One region of the Streptomyces sp. NPDC052773 genome, then DNA from elsewhere that is predicted to be linked to it. Evidence: riboswitches for the same ligand, from Rfam matches in the RefSeq annotation. Region 1 holds a riboswitch; each other region holds the start of a gene.

Region 1 (5,588 bases):
TCCCCCGCCTGACCCGCTGCGCGCAGGCTACGCCCGTCGGCCGCCCGGCCCGCTGCCCGCAGGCTACGCCCTCGCGCCGGGTAACCCCGTTCTCGCTCTCGGCGTACGGCGTCCGGGAACTTCGCGGACCGTCCGCACGCTTGCATACAGTGGCAGGACCGGCACGAACAGAGCGGTCTCAGCCACCGCATCCGCGATCGAAGGGACGTACATGCCCATGGGTCACACGGCCACAGCCGAGGCAGGCTCCGGCGGCCTGAAAGCGACCGAGCACCGCCTGGCCAACGGCCTGCGCGTGGTGCTCTCCGAGGACCACCTGACCCCGGTCGCGGCGGTGTGCCTCTGGTACGACGTCGGCTCCCGCCACGAGGTCAAGGGACGTACGGGCCTGGCTCACCTTTTCGAGCACCTGATGTTCCAGGGTTCCGCCCAGGTGAAGGGCAATGGCCACTTCGAGCTGGTGCAGGGCGCCGGCGGTTCGCTCAACGGCACCACCAGCTTCGAGCGCACCAACTACTTCGAGACCATGCCCGCCCACCAGCTGGAGCTCGCCCTCTGGCTGGAAGCCGACCGCATGGGCTCCCTGCTGGCCGCCCTGGACGAGGAGTCCATGGAGAACCAGCGGGACGTCGTCAAGAACGAGCGCCGCCAGCGCTACGACAACGTCCCCTACGGCACCGCCTTCGAGAAGCTGACCGCCCTCGCCTACCCGGAGGGCCACCCCTACCACCACACGCCGATCGGCTCGATGGCCGACCTGGACGCGGCGACCCTGGAGGACGCGCGGGAGTTCTTCCGCACCTACTACGCGCCGAACAACGCGGTCCTCTCGGTGGTCGGCGACATCGACCCCGAGCAGACCCTCGCGTGGATCGAGAAGTACTTCGGCTCCATCCCGTCCCACGACGGCAAGCCCGCCCCGCGCGACGGAACGCTGCCCGACATCATCGGCGAGCAGCTGCGCGAGGTCGTCGAGGAGGAGGTCCCCGCGCGCGCCCTGATGGCCGCCTACCGCCTCCCGCACGACGGCACGCGCGCGTGCGACGCGGCCGACCTGGCGCTGACCATTCTCGGCGGCGGCGAGTCCTCCCGCCTGTACAACCGGCTGGTCCGCCGGGACCGTACGGCCGTCGCGGCCGGCTTCGGGCTGCTGCGGCTGGCCGGGGCGCCCTCCCTGGGCTGGTTGGACGTGAAGACCTCCGGCGACGTGGAGGTGCCGGTCATCGAGACCGCCATCGACGAGGAGCTGGCCCGGTTCGCCGAGGAGGGCCCCACGGCCGAGGAGATGGAGCGCGCCCAGGCCCAGTTGGAGCGCGAGTGGCTGGACCGGCTCGGCACGGTAGCGGGCCGCGCCGACGAACTGTGCCGGTACGCCGTGCTGTTCGGCGACCCGCAGCTCGCCCTCACCGCCGTGCAGCGTGTGCTGGAGGTGACGCCCGAGGAGGTCCAGGAGATCGCCAAGGCCCGCCTGCGGCCCGACAACCGCGCGGTGCTCGTCTACGAGCCGATCACCCCCGAGCAGCCCGAGCAAGTCGAGGGCACCGAGGACCCGGAATCCGCGGCGACCGTGGAAGCCGCCGACGCCCACGAGGAGGCGGCGAAGTGACCGAGCTGACCACCATGGAGTTCCACCCCCAGCCGCAGCCGGGCGAGGCCAGGCCGTGGGCGTTCCCGGCCCCCACGCGCGGGACCCTCGACAACGGCCTGACGGTGCTGCGCTGCCACCGCCCCGGCCAGAAGGTCGTCGCCGTCGAGGTCCTGCTCGACGCGCCGCTGGATGCCGAGCCCGCCGGCCTGGACGGCGTCGCCACGATCATGGCGCGTGCCTTCTCCGAGGGCACCGACAAGCACTCCGCGGAGGAGTTCGCCGCCGAGCTGGAGCGCTGCGGCGCCACCCTCGACGCGCACGCCGACCACCCGGGCGTACGGCTCAGCCTCGAGGTCCCGGCCTCCCGCCTGGAGAAGGGCCTCGGGCTGGTCGCCGACGCCCTGCGGGCTCCCGCCTTCGCGGACAGCGAGGTCGAGCGGCTGGTGCGCAACCGCCTGGACGAGATCCCGCACGAGCTGGCCAACCCGTCCCGGCGGGCCGCCAAGGAGCTGTCCCGGCAGCTGTTCCCGGCGACCTCGCGCATGTCGCGTCCGCGCCAGGGCACCGAGGAGACGGTCGCGAAGATCGACTCGGCGGCCGTGCGCTCCTTCTACGAGCGGCACGTCCGTCCGGGCACGGCCACCGCCGTGGTGGTCGGCGACCTCACCGGCATCGACCTGGACGCCCTCCTCGGCGACACCCTCGGCTCCTGGACCGGTTCCCCGGCCCAGCCCCGCCCCGTGCCGCCGGTCACCGCCGACGACACCGGGCGCGTGGTCATCGTCGACCGCCCCGGCGCCGTCCAGACGCAGCTGCTCATCGGCCGTATCGGTCCCGACCGGCACGACCGCGTGTGGCCCGCCCAGGTGCTCGGCACCTACTGCCTCGGCGGCACCCTCACCTCCCGCCTGGACCGCGTCCTGCGCGAGGAGAAGGGCTACACGTACGGCGTGCGGGCGTTCGGCCAGGTCCTGCGGTCCGCCCCGGACGGCACGGGCGCCTCGATGCTCGCCATCAGCGGCTCGGTGGACACCCCGAACACCGGCCCCGCCCTGAAGGACCTGTGGACGGTGCTGCGCACGCTCGCCGCGGAGGGCCTGACCGACGCCGAGCGGGACGTCGCCGTGCAGAACCTGGTCGGCGTGGCACCGCTGAAGTACGAGACGGCGGCGGCCGTCGCGAGCACGCTGGCCGACCAGGTCGAGCAGCACCTGCCCGACGACTACCAGGCGACGCTGTACCGGCAGCTGGCCGCGACCGGCACGGTCGAGGCCACCGCCGCGGTGGTCAACGCCTTCCCGGTGGACCGTCTCGTGACCGTCCTCGTCGGTGACGCGGCGCAGATCAAGGAGCCCGTGGAGGCTCTGGGCATCGGCGAAGTCACCGTCGTGGCCGCCGAGTAGACGCCCGGGCGGCACACCCACGCCGAGCGCTGCGGCACATCCGCGCGGAGGGGCCCTGGTGACCGATGCGTCGCCAGGGCCCCTTCATGTCCGAATTGGGGCGGAGGTTGCCTGTCTGACCTGTGGGATGCGCTACAAAAACCCGCATCCGTTTGGGCTTTGAAAGCCGGTCGTCTTAGCGTCGTCCGGGCTGTTCGTCAGGCAGTGCGCCGCACCCGCGGCACCGGACAGCCATCGCCGAGTCCCCGTACGGCGCGAGCCAGGGGAGCCGGGGACCCAACCATCAAGTCCCTGGGGTGAATCGGACGCCCGCGCAGCCCGCGAGGGGGTCCGTAGGAGACCTTCCTGCTCCGAACCCGTCAGCTAACCCGGTAGGCGAGAGGGAAGGAAAGGACCAGCCACTTCATGGCGTTCACGCGCGCCACCGGGAAGCATCGTCGTCCCAGCCGGATGCAGCGCTCCACCGCCCGCGCGGCGGGTGTCGCGGCACTCACCACCACCGGCGTCATCGGCACCCTGGCGAGCCCCGCGCTCGCCGCGGAGGCCGCCGCCGAGCAGACCGGCCTGCTGCCGGTCCTCACCATCGGCGACGAGGTCGCCGACCAGATCGACGCCCAGGCCGCCGCACAGCAGCAGGCCGCCGAGCGGGCCGCCGCCGAGGAGAAGGCCGTGGCCGCCGCGAAGAAGCGCGCCGAGGAGGAGGCCCGCAAGGCCCGCGAGGAGCAGGAGCGCGCCGCCCGCGAGGCCGAGCGCAAGCGCCTGAACACCTTCGTGATGCCGATCACCGGCTCCTACGTCTCCACCGGCTACCAGGCCGGCAGCTCCCTGTGGTCCTCCGGCAGCCACACCGGTGTCGACTTCCACGCCGCGACCGGCACCTCCGTCCACGCGGTCGGCGCCGGCACGGTCGTCGAGGCCGGCTGGGGCGGGGCGTACGGCAACCAGGTGGTCATCCGGATGCACGACGGCACGTACACCCAGTACGGCCACCTGTCCTCCATCGGTGTCTCCGTCGGCCAGACGGTGACCCCGGGCCAGCAGATCGGCCTGTCCGGCGCCACCGGCAACGTCACCGGCCCGCACCTGCACTTCGAGGCCCGCACGAGCCAGGAGTACGGCTCCGACATCGACCCGGTCGCATACCTGCGCGCGCACGGCGTGAACATCTGACCCAGCCCCCGCGGGACGTCTCCGAGCCCCGCAGGACGTCTCCCAGCCCCTCAGGAGTCTCCGAGCCCCGGCCCGCGCCGGGGCTTTCGGCGTTTCGGCCGCCCCCTTGTCCAAAAAATATCCATGGATTCCGGCCCGCCATCGGAAATTCCGCCCCATTGCAATAGAGTCGCTGAACACACGTCAATCGTCGACGTTTCACGGGGATTAAGGCGGAGGTCGGTCATGCGTATTCCGGCGCACTCGGTGTGTACGGCGATCCGGGACGACATCGTCGCGGGTGTCTACGAGCGCGGCAGCCGGCTCACCGAGGAACTGCTCGCCCGCCGCTACGGCGTCTCGCGCGTCCCCGTCCGGGAGGCCCTGCGCACGCTGGAGGCCGAGGGCTTCGTCGTGACCCGGCGCCACGCGGGCGCGTGCGTCGCCGAACCGACCGAGCAGGAGGCCGCCGACCTGCTGGAGATGCGGCTGTTGCTGGAGCCGCTGGGCGCCTCCCGTGCGGCGCAGCGGCGCACCGAGGCCCACCTGAAGGTGCTGCGCGGCCTGGTAAGGCTGGGCCAGGAGCGCGCCCGCCGCGGCCACAGCGACGACCTGCGCTCCCTGGGCGGCTGGTTCCACGAGACGCTGGCGCAGGCCTCCGGCAGCCCCGCGCTCACCTCGACGCTGACCCAGCTGCGGCACAAGATCGCCTGGATGTACACGGTCGAGGCGCCGGCCGGCCCGGTGGAGGCCTGGGCGGAGCACGGGGCGATCGTCGACGCCGTCGCGCGCGGCGACAGCGAACGCGCGCGGGCGATCACCGCGCTGCACACCGAGCGCGCGAGCGCGGCGCACCGGCTGCGGTTCGGCCCGGGCGGGGAGCGCCCGGAGCGTGTGAGGAATTCGCAACACGCCGTAAACATCTCGGGCCTGCGGCATTAACACGGGCACCGTATACAAAGAACGGTTATTCGATGGGCGGCGGATTTTCCCTGCCCTTTTTCGGCGTGCCGGTAATTGACCGTGCGCGCGCCGGACGCCTGCCCGGAATTCACCAGAGGGCCCTCGCATTCATCCCGGGAAAAGCGAAACCGCGCCGCCCCGAAAGGGCGACGCGGTGACGCGTTTCCACGTGACTGCCGCGCGAGCGTCAGACGGTCTCGGGGAGCTCCTCGAGACCCTCGGCGACCAGCTTGGCCAGGCGGTCGAGAGCGGCGTCCGCGCCCTCGGCGTCGGAGGCGAGGACGATCTCCTCGCCGCCCTGGGCGCCCAGGCCGAGAACGGCCAGCATGGAGGCCGCGTTGACCGGGTTGCCACCGGCCTTGGAGATCGTCACCGGGACGCCTGCGGCCGTGGCGGCTCGGACGAAGATGGAGGCGGGGCGGGCGTGAAGGCCCTCGGCCCAGCCGACGTTGACGCGGCGCTCAGCCATGTGTTGCTGCCCTTCG
Region 2 (5,588 bases), on a different contig from region 1:
CCGTCGGACCGCGCCCGCTGGCCACCAGGCAGACCCGCTTGGCACCCCCGGCCAGGCCCGCGGCGGCGGCCTTGGAGGCCTCGTCGGGCTTGAGCCAGGTGTACTTCAGGATGTCGGCCTTGGAGCCGAGCCGCTGGGAGCAGTAGGAGCAGTCTTCCGGACACAGGCCGGACTTCAGGTTGACGAGATAGTTGAGTTTCACCCGTCGGCCGAACCAGTGGCGGCGTACCTTTCCGGCCGCGGCCACCACATCGAGCAGTTCGTCGTCGGTCGTCGCGAGGACGGCCAGCGCCTCCTCGCGGGTCGGCAGCTCGCGCCGAAGCCCCTTGTCCACCAGCGTGTTCAGCAGGTCCATGAGAGCCGATCCTGTCCTACGGAGGTGCTCCGGGCCAAGGAGAGTTCGCACAACAGCGTCACTTCGTGGTGTGTGGATTGCCACATCCTGGCCCGCGGGACGGGCCGCTAGTGTCTGTGCACTGCCTACAAAATCCCCGGAGGACCCATGGCGTTCGGCTGGATCGACGAGCAGGCGGAACTGCGCCGCGGCGCGGGACTCGTCCGCACCCTGCGGCCCCGGCCCGCCGACTCGCCCCTGCTGGACCTCGCGAGCAACGACTACCTGGGCCTGGCCCGCCACCCCGAGGTCACCGAGGGCGCGGCCCGCGCGGCGCGCGTCTGGGGCGGCGGCTCGACCGGCTCGCGGCTGGTCACCGGCACCACCGAACTCCACGGGGAACTCGAACGCGAGCTGGCCGACTTCTGCGGCTTCGAGGCCGCCCTGGTCTTCTCCTCCGGCTACGCGGCCAACCTCGCCGCGGTCACCGCGCTGGCCCCGCACGGCTCGCTCATCGTCTCCGACGCGGGCAACCACGCCTCCCTCATCGACGGCTGCCGGCTGGCCCGCGGCACCACTCAGGTGGTGGCGCACGCCGACCCGGACGCCGTCCGCAAGGCGATCGGGACCCACGACGGGCCGGCCGTCGCGGTGTCCGACACGGTCTTCTCGGTGGACGGCGACGCGGCCCCGCTGGCGGAGCTGGCGGCGGCCTGCCGGGAGCACGGGGCCGGGCTGGTGGTGGACGACGCGCACGGCCTCGGGGTGCTCGGGGCGGGCGGCCGGGGTGCCGCGTACGCGGCGGGCCTGGCGGGCGCGGACGACGTCGTCGTCACGCTCACCCTCTCCAAGTCGCTGGGCAGTCAGGGCGGCGCGGTGCTCGGCCCGGCCCGGGTGATCGACCACCTGGTCAACGCGGCCCGGACGTTCATCTTCGACACGGGGCTCGCCCCGGCGGCGGCGGGCGCGGCCCTGGCGGCCCTGCGGCTGCTGCGCCGCGAGCCGGAGCGGGCGGAGCGGGCGCGCGCGGTGGCGGGCGAACTCCACGCCCGGCTGACGGCCGCGGGCCACGAGGCGGTACGGCCGGACGCCGCTGTGGTGTCGGTGCGCGCTCCGTCCCCGGAGAGCGCCGTGCGCTGGGCGGCCGACTGCCGGACCGCCGGACTCGCCGTGGGCTGCTTCCGACCTCCTTCCGTGCCCGACGGCATCTCCCGGCTGCGGCTGACCGCCCGCGCGGACCTCTCCGGGGACCAGATCGAACGCGCTGTACGTGTGATCGGCGAAACGCGGCCATGAGTCGGCGTCCACGGCCGTGCGTCGCTCCCGGTGGACGGTGGGTCAGACGGCGGCCGTGAAGTGCGCCCAGGTCTCGGGTGAGAAGACCAGCGCGGGCCCGGCCGGGTCCTTGGAGTCGCGTACGGCGAGCAGTCCGGCCCAGGCGCCCGAGCGGGGCCTGGCCGTCTCCACGCAGTTGTTCGCTCCCGTGCTGTAGCTGCTGCGCAGCCAGTGGACATCGGATAGATGGGTCGTGGAAGGTACGTTCCGAGGCAGAACGGTCATGGTGCCTCCTTACGCGCCGTCAGCTATCCCGGCGATGTATTCCAACGATTCCTCGGGTGACAGGGCGTGCCTCCGAAGCGCGTCGAAAGCCTCGGTGTAGGCCCCAACATCTTCTTTCCGTTCGAGATAGAGGCTACTCGTCAAGTGGTCGAGAACAACCACATCCAGATCAGAAGTGTTCGAAAATGAGAAGATAACGAAAGGCCCGGTGACGCCGATGTGGGCCCCCGCGGCGAACGGCAGCACTTGGAGCCCCACCTGCGGCAACCGCGCCGCCTCCATCAGCCGGAGCAGCTGGTCCTCCATGACGTCCGGGCCGCCGACCTCGCGCCGCAGCACCGCCTCGTCCAGCACCGCGCTGAGCCGCAGCGGCGGCTGGGAGCGCAGGACGTCCTGCCGGGCCAGCCGCACCTCCACCAGCGTGTCCAGCCGGTCCTCGTCCAGGCCCTCCACGGCGGCCCGGGTCACCGCGCGGGCGTACTCGGGCGTCTGGAGCAGCCCGGGCACCACCGAGGTCTCCAGGGTGCGCATGCCGCTGGCCTGCGACTCCAGGCTGATGAAGTCCCGGTAGGTGGGCGGCAGCACCCCGCGATAGGCGTGCCACCAGTGGTCCCGGCCCTGCCCGCAGCCCGACCCCGCCAGCACCAGCAGCAACTCCCGCAGCTGGGGATCGCTCACCCCGTAGGCATCCAGCAGTAACCGCACATCGGCCGGTTTCACCCCGCTCGCGCCCGTCTCGATCCGGCTCACCTTGGACTGGTGCCAACCCACCAGCCGCGCCGCCTCACCACTCGTCAGGCCCGCACCCGTGCGCAGCGCACGCAGTTCGGCGCCCAGTTTCCGGCGGCGTACCGCAGGACCGTGCTGCATGGGCTCCTCCTTACTCCAACCGAGCCGCCCAAATACGGTCTGTCGTCGCAGAGTTCACCGCTTCGAGCGACAGATATATGCATATCTTGGTGGATCGCCACCGGGATCGCCCCGATGGTGGCAGTCTGGCGACGAAGCACCAGTCCGGGACCGTACTCGAACGTTCGCCCTCGTGTCGGTCCGCGGTCCCGTGGGAAAGGGACGACATCGCCATGGCAGACCATCTGGAAGCATCCGTCACTCTGCCGAGCGATCCAGCCTCGGTCTCCGCGGCTCGCGCCTATGTGGTCGGCACCCTGGCCGAGTGGGGTCTGCCGTCCGACGCGGAGGTGGCCGATACCATCCGGCTGATCGTCTCCGAACTCGCCACCAACGCCGTACAGCACACCTTCGGGGAGTCACCCACCTTCACGGTGGACGTGGAAGTGGACCGTGACGAACACTTGCGCATCGGTGTGACGGACAGCCACCCGAGGTTCCCCAAGCGGCTGCCGGACGCGGTGCAGCAGGACAACGGCCGCGGCATGGTGATCATCCGCTGTCTCACCGCCGAGTGCGGCGGCCGGCTGAGAGTGCGCCCCACCCGCGAGGGCGGCAAAACCGTCGCCATCGAACTCCCCTGGAAGGTCCCGGCCCGGCCGGTGACGGCGGTACAGCAGCAGGAACCCTGACCCGGCTCTCCCGGCCGCGAAACCGACGCGCGCGCCGGCCCCACGACAAGCAGGCCGGGCCCGCGCGCGGGTGCGCGCGGGCCCGGCTGGTCGCTCACGGACGTTGCCGGGCGCGGTGACGGCGGGTCAGGGGCGCCGTCACCGGCCCGCAGGGGTCACTTGACCCGGCCGTACCAGACGCTCTTCGTCCAGATCTTCTGCAGCCGCACGACGTCCCCGGTCTTCGGGGCGTGCCAGATCTTCCCCTTTCCGGCGTAGATGCCCACGTGGTACACGTTGGACCCCGAGTGGAAGAACACCAGGTCTCCGGCCTTGCGGCTCTTCGCGGAGATGTGGCGCGTCTTGTTGTACTGCGCCGCGGCCGTACGCGGCAGGGTCTTGCCCGCCTTCTTGTACGAGTAGAGCGTGAGCCCCGAGCAGTCGAACCGCTTCGGTCCGGTGGCGCCCCACTTGTAGGGGGAGCCCTTCTTGGACGCGGCGACCTGGAGGGCCTTCGTTGCCGGCGTGGCGGCCGCGGCCTCCGGGGCGAAGCCGGGGGCGACCACGGAGCCGCCGACCGCGGCCAGGGTCAGGGCCGAGGCCGTGCCGGCCCGGGCCATGAGCGACGGGACACGATTGAGCGCGTTCATGCGCAACCCTTCGTCAGCCGCCTGTGAAGGATGACCTGTCGGATTCGGGCTGGCGAAGTAGCCCGGCCGCGTTGCCGCGGCTTCACCCCAAGGGCTGCTCGATCCGGCGTCTCCTCGCGGAGCCGTCCGTACCGGCGACCCGTCGTGCTTGGGTCCTCCACTCCTGCCGATCCACTTCCTGTCGACCGGGCATCCAGGCGGCGGCAGGACTCGGCGTCCGCCCGGATCGCCCCGCCGCGGTGGCGGGGTCTTGTCGTCAGACAGGGATCTTGACTCACACATGTCCGAAAATCCCAACGCAACCGGGGATTTGTGGTCTTCCTCACCACTCACCCGTTCGGGTGGACACCCTGACGAGCGATCGGAAGTCAAGACCGCAACTGCCCCCCGGACCAGCGACGGAATGCCCAATTCCGCCCCGAGGGACCGCCCTCGGCGCAACCTGAGCCAGCTCGAAAAAGGAGGTGTGGCTACGCCGAACGTGGGTAATCCGTTCAGTCCGTTTCAGCCGGACCGCGCACGCCTCGCCACCTGCGCGGCGAGCCCCGCTCACGCGTGCCGGGCCGTCAACTGTCGGAGCGCGGCGGAAGGGTGACGCGCGCCGTGCGGCGTTCGCCGTCGAGCACGCGCAGCGCCCGCGCGAGCGTCGGCGCGTGCAGCTCCGTCTCGCCCCGCTGGTGCATCAGCGCCAGCGCGTCGCGCAGGGCGGCGGCCTTGCCCACCAGCGCCTGGGCGGCCCGCAGTCCGCCGTACGTGTGACCGTGGCGGCCGGGGTTGATCCGGCCGAGCAGGTCCACCACCTCCAGGTAACGGTCGATCAACTCGCTCTCGGCGCGGGTCAGCGCGGGCAGCGGCGGCAGTTCGGGCGGCAGCATCGGCGGCTCACCTCCCGCCGGGCGCGGTGCCCGAGGCCCTGCGGTCGGTGATGATCCGGTCGATCAGGCCGTACTCCAGCGCCTCCCGGGCGGTGAGGATCGTGTCCCGCTCGATGTCGGCGGTCACCTGCTCCCGGCTGCGCCCGGTGTGCCGTACCAGCATCTCCTCCAGGCGGGACCGGACGCGGACCAACTCCTCGGCCTGGATGGCGAGATCGCCGGCCTGTCCCCGCACCGGCTCCGGCAACGCGGGCTGACGGATCACCACCCGGGCGCCGGGCAGGGCGTATCGCTTGCCCGGCGTCCCGGCGGCCAGGAGCACGGCGGCGGAGGAGCCTGCCTGGCCGAGGCAGATCGTCTCCACGTCGCAGTTCACGTACCGGATCGTGTCGTAGAGCGCCGACATGGCGGTGAACGAGCCGCCGGGGGAGTTGATGTACAGCGAGATGTCCCGGTCCGGGGCCTGGTACTCCAGATGCATGAACTGGGCCATCACATCGTTCGCCGCGGTGTCGTCGATCGGTGTGCCCAGGAAGACGATCCGCTCCTCCAGCAGCTTGGAGTACGGATCCAGGGTGCGGTGGCCGAAGCCCGTGCGTTCGGTGAACTCGGGCAGGACGTAGCGGGCGGACGGCGGGACGGACTCTCG
Region 3 (5,588 bases), on a different contig from region 1:
GCGCTCGCCGAGCAGCCGGTGGCTGGAGGCGCAGGACAGCACGCCGCGGTGCTGGTTCAGCTCGATCAGGGCGAGCGCGGTGGTGAGGTGACCGCAGCGCCGGGAGGCGGTGTCGTCGGCGGCCAGTTCGACCAGGCGGTGGGTCTGGTCGCAGAAGTGCGCGAACAGCGGGATACGGGGGAAACCGGTGGCCAGCGCGGTAGAGAGGTGCAGCAGCCAGTCGTGGCGGGCGCGGGCGTGGCCGCGCTCATGGGTGAGGACGGCGTCGAGCTGGTGGTCGGTGAGGCGGTGCAGGGCGCCGGTGGTGACGACCAGCTGCGCCGGATGGCCCGGCAGCCACCAGGCGTCCGGGTACTCGTCCTCCAGGACCAGCAGCGGTCCGCGGGCGGCGGGCAGCCCGGCCGGCAGGTCGGGAGCGCGCTCGCGCAGGTGGGCGCGGGCCTGGCCGCGCCGGCGGCGGGCCTCGACCAGCTCACGGGCGAGCATCGCGGTGGTCCAGGCGGCCCCGCAGGCCAGCAGCAGGGTGAGCGCGGCGGCCCAGGGCGGCGCGGCAGACAGGTCGTACGCGGCGGTGACGGCCGGCGGGGCCGGGGCGAAGACCCGGTCGCGGACGGTCTGGAAGACCGCCGCCGCGCCGAGCGTCAGCGCGGCCAGGCAGCACAGCAGCACGGTGGCGACCAGGCACTGCCACACCCACAGCGCCACCACCGGCTCCCGTTCGGGCCAGGCGGCACGGGTCAGCGCGCGGGGGACCGGCACGGCGGCCGTCACGGCGAGGACGCTGAGCAGGAGCAGGCAGACGGTCATGCCAGGGGCTCCGGATCCAGGAGGGAGAGGGCGGCTTCGGTCGTGCGATGCGGGCGAGGGGCGCGCGCCGTCCGCATCCCGCACCGGCGTCGCGCACTCCGCCCGCCGCCAGTATGACGGCGGGCGGGGCCCGGAGTCAGCGCCCGGACCAGGGCGTTACCGGAGGACACCCTTCCACGGCTCGACGACCGTGTCCGGTACGGCGGTTCACGCGGACACGATCGTCCCCGTCACCTCGCCGAGACCCACCCGGGCACCGCCCGGACCCGGAGCCCAGGCCGTGAGGGTCACCGTGTCGCCGTCCTCCAGGAACGTGCGCTTGCCGTCGGGCAGTTCGAGCGGGTCGCGGCCGTTCCAGGTCAGCTCCAGCAGGGAGCCGCGCTGCGCGGGCTCGGGGCCGCTGACCGTGCCGGAGCCGTAGAGGTCGCCGGTGCGCAGGGAGGCACCGTTCACCGTCATGTGGGCGAGCTGCTGGGCGGCCGTCCAGTACATGGTGGAGAACGGGGGTTCGGAGACCACGTGGCCGTTGACGGCGACGGAGATGCGCAGGTCGTAACCGCCGGGTTCCTCGCCGGAGTCGTCGAGGTAGGGCAGCAGTTCGTGGGTGCGCTCCGGGGGCGCGACCCGGGCGTCCTCCAGGGCGTCCAGCGGGGTGATCCAGGCGGAGACGGAGGTGGCGAAGGACTTGCCGAGGAACGGCCCGAGGGGCACGTACTCCCAGGCCTGGATGTCCCGCGCGGACCAGTCGTTGAGCAGGCACAGCCCGAAGACATGCTCCCGGAAGTCGCCCAGCGGCACCGGGCTGCCCATCCGCGAGGGCGTGCCGACCACGAAGCCGACCTCCGCCTCGATGTCCAGCCGGACGGACGGTCCGAAGACCGGCGCGGGGTCGGTGGGCGCCTTGCGCTGACCCGCCGGACGGACGATGTCGGTGCCGGAGACCACGACCGTGCCGGAGCGGCCGTGGTAGCCGATCGGCAGGTGCTTCCAATTGGGGGTGAGCGAGTCGGGGGCGTCCGGGCGGAACATCCGGCCGACGTTGCGGGCGTGATTCTCCGAGGCGTAGAAGTCGACGTAGTCGGCGACCTCGAAGGGCAGATGCAGGGTCACCGACGACAGGGGGTGCATCAGCGGGGCGACGGTCTCCCGGTGGGACGGCACGGTCACCCACGCGGTCAGCGCGCGCCGTACGTCCGACCAGGTGGTGCGGCCGGCCGCGAGCAGCGGGTTGAGCGTGGGCCGGTCGAGCAGCGAGGCGTACGGGGAGCCGAGCGCCACGGCCGCCGCGCCCGCGTCGAGCACATGGTCGCCGAGCCGCACGCCGACGGTCCGCCGCTCGGACCCGGCGGGCGAGAACACGCCGTACGGAAGGTTGTGCGGACCGAAGGGGTCGCCCTCGGGGACATCGAAGGGGGGCATGGGGTGCTGCCTCACTTTCGTACGTGCGGTCCATGCGGTCGCGCCACACGTTACGGCGGTGATCCCCGTTTGGGCAGTGCCGTCATCGCCGTGGTGTCCGCGGGCCCGGGCAGGCGGAGAAGCCGCGCCCGCCGGGCTCCGGCGAGGAGCGGACCGCGCGGACGCCGCCTGGGGGTGAAAACCGGACGGCGGAAAGGGAGTTGAGGGTGAGCGGGGCGGGCGCCGGGTCCGTATTCTCTGATCATGGCCGCACCCATCGCATATGCCGCGCGCACCGCGTACTCCCTCATCGCCACCGACCTCGACGGCACCTTGCTGCGCGGCGACGACACGGTCTCCGACCGGTCGCGCGCCGCGCTCGCCCGGGTGGCGGCGGCCGGCGCCCGGCATCTGGTGGTGACCGGACGGCCGGCCCCACGGGTGCGCCCGCTCCTGGAGGACCTGGGCTGCAGGGGACTCGCGGTGTGCGGACAGGGGGCGCAGCTGTACGACATCGACGCCGACCGGCTGCTGTGGTCGGTGACCCTCGACCGGGAGCTGGCGGAGACCGCGCTCGGCAAGATCGAGGCCGAGGCGGGGCAGGTGTACGCGGCGGTCGACCAGGACGGGGTCGACGGGCTGACGCTGATCGAGCCGGGCTACCGGATGCCCCACCCCACCCTGCCCGCGGTGCGGGTCGGGCGGCGCGACGACCTGTGGGGCGAGCCCATCAGCAAGGTGCTGCTGCGCCATCCCACGCTGTCCGACGACGAGTTGGCGGCGGTGGCCCGTTCGGTGGTCGGCTCGCTGGCCACCGTCACGATGTCGGGGCCGGGCACGGTCGAGCTCCAGCCGTGCGGCATCACCAAGGCGACCGGCCTCGCGCTGGCGGCCGACCATCTGGGGCTGCGGCCCGAGGACACCCTGGCCTTCGGGGACATGCCGAACGACATCCCCATGTTCGACTGGGCGGCGCACGGCGTCGCCATGGCCAACGCCCACCCCGAACTCAAGGCCGTCGCGGACGAGATCACCCTCTCGAACGAGGACGACGGCATCGCCACCGTCCTCGAACGACTTTTCGGTGAAACGGTGAGCCCGGCTCGGCCGGTGAGTCCGGCTCAGGCCATGAGCCGGCTCAGGCGGTGAGCCCGGCTCAGCCGGCGGAGGCCGGGCTCACTCGGTGAGCGTGGCTCAGTACGCGCCGAAGACGTTGTCGATGGAGCCGTAGCGGTCGGCCGCGTAGTTGCAGGCGGCCACGATGTTCGCGACCGGGTCGTACGGGTCGTACGCCGTGCCGGGCACGTGGTACGCCGCGAACGTCGGGTCGATGACCTGGAGCAGGCCCTTGGACGGGGTGCCCTTGGCGGCGTTGGAGTCCCAGAGGTTGATGGCGTTCGGGTTGCCGGACGACTCACGCATGATGTTGCGGTAGATGCCGTCGTAGCTGCCGGGAATACCGTGCTGGGCCATGATCGACATGGCCTGGCGGATCCAGCCGTCGAGGTTGTTGGGGTACGCCGTGGCGGCGGTCGCCGCGGCCGGGGTGGCAGCGGCGGCGCCGGTCGCGCCGATCAGCGGCAGCGCGAGCACGGCGACACCCGTGCCGGCGACGGCGAGGGTGCGGGCGAGACGGGTGCGGCGGCCCTTGACCGGCTGGTCGGCGGCGGACAGGGGCTGAGCGGGCACACGTGCGGGCATGGTGAACGTCCTCTCCCACGCCTGCGAGGTGAGCTGTCGGGTTCGGGCGGGGAGATGCCCGGCCGCGCGCCACAGCGCACGACTTCACCCCAAGCCGCCCCGGGCGATGCCCGGACCGGCGTGTTACCTGGGTCCCCCGCTCCTGCCGTACGAGTGAGTTCGTGGTGGGTGAGGCGGGCGGCGGCAGGATTCGGCGTCCGCCCGACGGACCCGGAACGTATGCGAGAGCCCGTGTCCGGAACAAGTACCGGATTCACTTATCGCGCCCGTTGACCATGATCGGCGCGTTTGGCGTACTTGATCCTTTTCTCCGGATCGGAGCCAACTGGCAGGAGCCGGTGGGGATCTGACGAGGGAACTGTGTGGAGCCTGTGACCTGGCTGCCGTGAGTCAACTCACGCTGGGGAGCAAAAACAGCAAAACGGGCAATAAGTTCAAGACGTGCCATGTCTGCCGCGGGAGCGGAACCCCTTATGGAGTGCGCGTCGTTGTCGTATGAGGGTCGGTCGGCGGGAACCGGGGAACCGGAGGAGTCGGGGGACCGGAGGAGTCGGGAGTCCGGGAGTCGGAGGAGCCGGAGAAAGAGGGAGGGAGGGGGAGAGGCGGTAGTCATGCGCATGTCACCACCGGAGATATCCCTTCTTATCAGCTGATCAAAAACATTCCGGGCGTGATCCGATACCGCCCGTGCTGTAACCGTGGGCGGCATCGGTGATCGAAACGTGACCGGATACGCTGACTTGAGTGAAGGCAGCGACGTATCGACAAACCGCGTAATCGCCAGTAGACACCAGCAGACAGGAGACCCCTCGTGACCGTCGTCGGGCCGTTCGGGCTGAGCGTGCGGGACCAGGCTCTGGAAGCCGATGTCCAGGCCGGATTGGCGGCTGTCGAGGAAGGGTTGCTCGAAGCCACCAAGAGCGAGGTCCCGTTCATCACGGAGGCCGCGCAGCATCTGGTGCGGGCCGGCGGGAAGCGGTTCCGGCCGCTGCTCGTGATGCTCGCCGCCCAGTTCGGCGACCCCTACGCGCCGGGCGTGGTGCCCTCCGCCGTCGTCGTGGAGCTGACCCACCTGGCGACGCTCTACCACGACGACGTGATGGACGAGGCGGCCGTGCGGCGCGGTGTGCCCAGCGCCAACACGCGGTGGGGCAACTCCGTCGCGGTCCTCACCGGCGACTTCCTCTTCGCCCGCGCCTCGCACATCCTCGCCGACCTCGGGCCCGAGGCGGTCCGGGTGCAGGCCGAGGCCTTCGAGCGGCTGGTCACCGGGCAGATCCTGGAGACCGCGGGCCCGCAGGACGGTCGCGACCCGGTCGACCACTACCTGGACGTGCTCGGCGGCAAGACCGGCTCGCTGGTGGCCGTCTCCTGCCGGTTCGGCGCGATGATGTCCGGCGCCGACGAGTCCGTCGTCAGCGTCCTCACCCAGTACGGGGAGCGGCTCGGCGTCGCCTTCCAACTCGCCGACGACGTGCTCGACATCGCCTCCGACTCCCACGAGTCCGGCAAGACCCCGGGCACCGACCTGCGCGAGGGCATCGCCACGCTGCCCGTGCTGAGGCTGCGCGAGCAGGCCGCGCGCGGCGGACGCGCCGAGGACGTCGCCCTGTGCGAGCTTCTGGAATCCGACCTCAGCGACGACGCCCGGCACGCCCGGGCGCTGGCCGCCCTGCGGGCGC

Evidence for each region. A riboswitch is a leader RNA that binds a small molecule or an ion and turns the genes downstream of it on or off. The one in region 1 is predicted to bind cyclic di-AMP.
Region 2: linked by a shared signal. The riboswitch ahead of ACIG0D_RS31065 (C40 family peptidase) and the one ahead of ACIG0D_RS28335 (M23 family metallopeptidase) in region 1 are both predicted to bind cyclic di-AMP.
Region 3: linked by a shared signal. The riboswitch ahead of ACIG0D_RS15655 (transglycosylase SLT domain-containing protein) and the one ahead of ACIG0D_RS28335 (M23 family metallopeptidase) in region 1 are both predicted to bind cyclic di-AMP.

What each region holds. Positions count from the first base shown of each region.
Region 1 covers NZ_JBITZX010000015.1:115,806-121,393, forward strand. Annotated here, with positions in the region: gene ACIG0D_RS28325 (M16 family metallopeptidase) at 212-1,606, shown strand; gene ACIG0D_RS28330 (M16 family metallopeptidase) at 1,603-2,991, shown strand; cyclic di-AMP (ydaO/yuaA leader) riboswitch at 3,217-3,384, shown strand; gene ACIG0D_RS28335 (M23 family metallopeptidase) at 3,397-4,161, shown strand; gene ACIG0D_RS28340 (GntR family transcriptional regulator) at 4,387-5,082, shown strand; gene ACIG0D_RS28345 (HPr family phosphocarrier protein) at 5,291-5,572, opposite strand.
Region 2 covers NZ_JBITZX010000018.1:147,303-152,890, reverse strand. Annotated here, with positions in the region: gene bioB (biotin synthase BioB) at 1-355, opposite strand, end outside; gene ACIG0D_RS31085 (8-amino-7-oxononanoate synthase) at 503-1,630, shown strand; gene ACIG0D_RS31080 (DUF397 domain-containing protein) at 1,673-1,894, opposite strand; gene ACIG0D_RS31075 (helix-turn-helix domain-containing protein) at 1,904-2,764, opposite strand; gene ACIG0D_RS31070 (ATP-binding protein) at 2,977-3,435, shown strand; gene ACIG0D_RS31065 (C40 family peptidase) at 3,591-4,064, opposite strand; cyclic di-AMP (ydaO/yuaA leader) riboswitch at 4,068-4,274, opposite strand; gene ACIG0D_RS31060 (hypothetical protein) at 4,631-4,939, opposite strand; gene ACIG0D_RS31055 (ATP-dependent Clp protease proteolytic subunit) at 4,947-5,588, opposite strand, start outside.
Region 3 covers NZ_JBITZX010000006.1:129,173-134,760, forward strand. Annotated here, with positions in the region: gene ACIG0D_RS15640 (M56 family metallopeptidase) at 1-807, opposite strand, end outside; gene fahA (fumarylacetoacetase) at 1,015-2,226, opposite strand; gene ACIG0D_RS15650 (HAD family hydrolase) at 2,470-3,354, shown strand; gene ACIG0D_RS15655 (transglycosylase SLT domain-containing protein) at 3,400-3,906, opposite strand; cyclic di-AMP (ydaO/yuaA leader) riboswitch at 3,912-4,076, opposite strand; gene ACIG0D_RS15660 (polyprenyl synthetase family protein) at 4,718-5,588, shown strand, end outside.